2 regions of the Jeotgalibacillus aurantiacus genome follow, and region 1 is predicted to be linked to the other one. Evidence: a T-box and tRNA genes for the amino acid it is inferred to sense, from the RefSeq annotation. Region 1 holds a T-box; the other holds one or more tRNA genes.
What was found. The T-box of region 1 lies ahead of argS (arginine--tRNA ligase). A T-box ahead of a tRNA ligase gene usually reads a tRNA of that ligase, here a tRNA-Arg.
Positions count from the first base shown of each region.

Region 1 (2,411 bases):
CTACAGCATGACCGTTTTTGGACGTTATCCGGATACTCTTGTTCATAATGCGGCTGTATCGATTAATGATTCTATCGAGACCATAACAGCGGATGGGCTTGATCGTCATTACGAGATTAACACAAGAGCCGTCACGCTTTTGACGCAGACCTTTTTAAAGCATTTCGATTACGAATATGGCCGCATTATTTGTATCACAACAGGTTGGGAAGTCGGGCCAATGCCGGACGAGCTCTCTTACGTGTTAACAAAGTCCACAATGGACACACTGGCCTTTACACTCGCACCAAGGCTGGCAGCTAAAAAGATTACGATTAACTGCATTAACCCGGGGCCAACTGACACAGGATGGATGAATGAAGAGCTGAAGAAAGTGCTGCTCGAGCGTTCACCTCAGGGTAGACTCGGCCGCCCCGAAGATGCCGCAAAGCTTGCAGGTATTCTGGCAAGTGAGCAATCACAGTGGATCACCGGGCAGACGATTCACTCAGAAGGCGGCTTTATCAACCATTTTTAATTTTGGGGTTGTGCTGACGGGCGACAGAGCGTATACTGTTAAAAATTATAAATGATTCAAGGATCAGGAGAGTACAAAATCAGATGGTGGCAAGCGAGTCAGGGCTGGTGGGAGCTGACACACACATCGTTTTTGGAAGCGCACCTGTGAGAAGGAAAACTGAATTCAGTAGGTTTTCCCGCAGACGGCAGCGATAACGTCGGTAGCAGGAAGAGCATTAGTCTCTTCAATAAGAGTGGTACCGCGGATGTAAGCATTCGTCTCTTGCCTTTATGGCAGAGACGGGTGCTTTTTTTATTGAATCAATCTTCAGGAGGAATGTTAATGAAACAGCATATTGCACAAGCATTGAAAGAACAATTACCCCCGCATTTAGCGGAGCATGACATTGAACAGCTGCTCGAAGCACCACGTTTTCAGGAGCAGGGCGACCTTGCCTTCCCCTGCTTCCGTCTGGCAAAAGCACTCAGAAAAAATCCTGCACAGATTGCTGCAGAGCTGGCTGAGTCATTCACGTGCAGCGGTGTACAGGAAGTAAAGGCGATCGGCGGCTATGTGAACTTTTATTTTCATATTCCAACACAGGCTGAGTCTGTACTTTCAGAGATTTTAGCGAAGGGAGCTGATTATGGAACAGCTGCTTCAAAGGGAGAAATCATTGCGATTGATTTTTCTTCACCAAATATCGCGAAACCCTTTTCCATGGGCCACCTGCGTTCAACCGTCATCGGTCAGTCCATGTCCCTGATCTCTGCCAAATCAGGCTATCAGGTCGAAAAGATCAATCACCTTGGAGACTGGGGTACCCAGTTCGGAAAGCTGATGGCTGCCTACACCCATTGGGGAAATGAAGAACTGGTCAAAGCCGATCCGATTACCGAACTCCATAAGCTGTATGTTCGTTTCCATGACGAGGCCACTAACAATGAAAATCTGAACGAGCAGGGCCGCAGCTGGTTTAAAATGCTCGAAGACGGCGATGAACAGGCTGTTCGTCTATGGACGTGGTTCCGTGATGTTTCACTCGATGCCTTTGAACAGATTTATGAGCTGATGGGTGTATCCTTTGACTCCTATCAGGGAGAAGCTTTTTACAATGATAAGATGCATGAGGTTGTGGAAAAGCTTGACGAGTCGGGATTACTGGAGGAATCAGACGGTGCAAGAGTGGTCAGACTGGATGAATTGAACCTTCCACCATGCCTCATCCAAAAATCCGACGGAGCCACTCTTTATGCGACTCGTGATTTAGCCGCAGCCTATTATCGTGTAAACACATTAAAGGCTGACAAATTATTTTATGTTGTTGGAAATGAACAGTCCCTGCATTTCAAACAGCTGAAGGAAGTACTGAAAAGACTTGGGGAGAACTGGGCTGATGAACTGACACATATCCCGTTTGGCATGATGCTCAAGGACGGCAAAAAAATGTCAACACGAAAAGGCAAAGTCGTTTTACTGGAAAATGTATTGAAGGAATCGATTGAGCTTGCAGCGAAAACGATTGAAGAGAAAAACCCTTCCCTGCCAGATAAAGAAAAGGTGGCAAAACAGGTCGGAATCGGCGCCGTCTTTTTCCACGATCTGAAGGTGTTCCGTCAGAATGATGTTGAATTTTCACTGGAGAACATGCTGCGGTTTGAAGGAGAAACCGGGCCATATGTGCAGTACACACATGCACGCGCCAGCGCGATTTTGCGTAAAGCAGAAGGACAGTCAACTGTTGAATCATTCTCTTCCTTTGGCGAGGCAGAACGTCCACTCGTACAGCTGCTGGCCGCATTTCCAGACAAAATCGCGCAAGCCTTTCACCAGCTTGATCCTTCTATTATTGCGAAATATGTCGTGCAAACTGCACAGGCATTCAACCAGTATTACGCACATGAAGCGATCC
Region 1 is NZ_JACNMS010000001.1:594,919-597,329, forward strand. It holds gene H7968_RS02805 (SDR family oxidoreductase) at 1-517, shown strand, start outside; T-box leader at 568-785, shown strand; gene argS (arginine--tRNA ligase) at 836-2,411, shown strand, end outside.

Region 2 (2,411 bases), on a different contig from region 1:
CGCGGCACGATCAAGTGGACCAGTATGATGATGCCAGAGCATGTTGCTATGCTTAAAGATTATCTGAAAAATGAATACGAGGCAGAAGAAAAGCCGATCATGGATGAGCAGGTTATGGAGCAAATATTTATGTCTATTGAGGAGTCATGTGAGCAGCATCAAACGATTGATCTCCATGTACACGAAAAGATAAAACGTGAGAAGATCCGGGGCCGGGTAACGAACATCAACTATATGGATCGTCACATAACGATGGATACGGATGAGTTGTTTAACCGAAAGATAAAATTCGATGATGTCGTGGGTATAGAATTTATATAAAAAAGATCTCCTCATAAATGAGGAGATTACTTTGCGTAGAGAAATGCAAGATATTGAAAACCTTCAGGAGCATCATCAATATAATTTACCTTAACTTCATACCCTTCTATCTCTCCATTGTATTCAAAAGTACTAACTGATTCACTCAGTAGTCTTGTGACCTCATCAGTAACCACAGGTGGACCTTCTTCCAAAGAAGCTAAGAGAAGCGTAATATTTACAGGATTACTTGTAGTCACTGAGTATCCACTTAACTCACCAGCACTATCCATATTCGCAATCAAATTATGATCTTCAAGTCGAATGTTAAAACCAGTATCATCCTCATTAACTTCTAGCGTATCAACATCGTATTTCATCTTTTCTGCCAAAGCGATCACATCAACAGGAACGTCTGGCAATGATGCTGCTGTTTCTGATTCAGCAGTAGATGTTTCAGTTTCCCCAGAACAAGCTACTAATGTAAACGAAAGCAACAACAAAATTAAACCTCGTTTCATAACGAAAACCCCCTTTATGTATTTACCAATAGTATACATTAATAGAGGTGGATTAGTTTCAGTTTCTTCTATATAAATGTCAATGCAATTGAACAGCTATATTTGTGTAGTGCAATGTGTAGTAAAACTTTAAAACCAAAGCTATAAAATAAAAATGTTCCCTTGACATGTAGTCAAAAGAACATTGATTTAACAACGTTTTGATGTAATTTCATTTCATCAAAATCATATCAAAATTGTTACCAAACGCCCTCGAAGGGAATCGAACCCCTATCTCAAGAACCGGAATCTTGCGTCATATCCATTAAACTACGAGGGCAAGATACGCTGTGTTAAGCGCGCTTTTCTATTATAATCGAGCGTATGGATGAATGCAAGGGCGTATTTAAAAACGATTTGGCATCGATAAAACTTGTTAAACGTATGCTGGAATGGGTATGATGAAAGAAGAACAAAAGGTTGAATCGATTTGTTTGACCTTTTTTGACCATCATTGTATGATTGTCAGTACATACTTACCAGTAACACCAACATTACCTTTTTGAAGGAGGATTTTCACATGAATCTAATTCCTACAGTTATTGAACAGACAAACCGCGGTGAACGTGCATATGACATTTACTCACGTCTGTTAAAAGACCGGATCGTTATGCTTGGAAGTGCCATTGATGATAATGTGGCGAACTCCATTGTATCCCAGCTTCTTTTCCTTGAAGCGGATAACCCTGAAAAGGATATTTATCTTTACATCAACAGCCCGGGTGGAAGCATCACGTCTGGTATGGCGATTTATGATACGATGCAGTTCATTAAGCCAAAGGTACACACAATCTGTATCGGTATGGCAGCATCTATGGGTGCATTCCTTCTTGCGGCGGGTGAAAAGGGTCACCGTTATGCCCTTCCAAACGCAGAAGTCATGATTCACCAGCCACTTGGCGGTGCACAGGGTCAGGCAACGGAAATCGATATCGCTGCAAAGCGTATCCTGTTCCTGCGTGACAAGCTGAACAGCATTCTGGCAGAGCGTACAGGCCAGGATATCGAAACGATTGCCCGTGATACTGAGCGTGATAACTTCATGACAGCAGAGCGCGCGAAGGAATATGGTCTGATTGATCAGATCATGGACCGCAATAAGCTTGCTGAAAAATAAGATTTGACTTTAAAACTGCTGCAGCACTCTTCGTGAGTACTGCAGCAGTTTTTTTGTTATATCAATCTATGGAATGATTCAATTGGGTGCAATGGGATATGCATTGTTCAGAAATTAAATTTTAAAATGATTATTTGTCATAATCGGTTTATTTTATGTGCTGATTCAGGAAACAAAATACAGCGATTTTTGGTTAAAAGCAGATTCCCCTCATTGTTTTTCCTCTTGAAATCAGCTTCGCACAGCCTCTCATAAACTCATCCAAAATAAAATTCATATTTATAGATCCTCAGCATATAGATAAAGAATGGACTCATCACTCTATTACAAATAAATACATAATTATTATATTACTGTAACATGTATTGTAAATGTATGTTTTATCTGAGAGGATAAGCCGGATGGAGGGATTTCAACATTATGAAAAATTCAGA
Region 2 is NZ_JACNMS010000007.1:120,457-122,867, reverse strand. It holds gene H7968_RS16730 (YolD-like family protein) at 1-321, shown strand, start outside; gene H7968_RS16725 (hypothetical protein) at 348-821, opposite strand; tRNA gene H7968_RS16720 (tRNA-Arg) at 1,069-1,140, opposite strand; gene clpP (ATP-dependent Clp endopeptidase proteolytic subunit ClpP) at 1,381-1,977, shown strand; gene H7968_RS16710 (hypothetical protein) at 2,398-2,411, shown strand, end outside.
Region 2: it encodes a tRNA-Arg, which carries the amino acid that the T-box ahead of argS (arginine--tRNA ligase) is inferred to sense. The anticodon was not compared.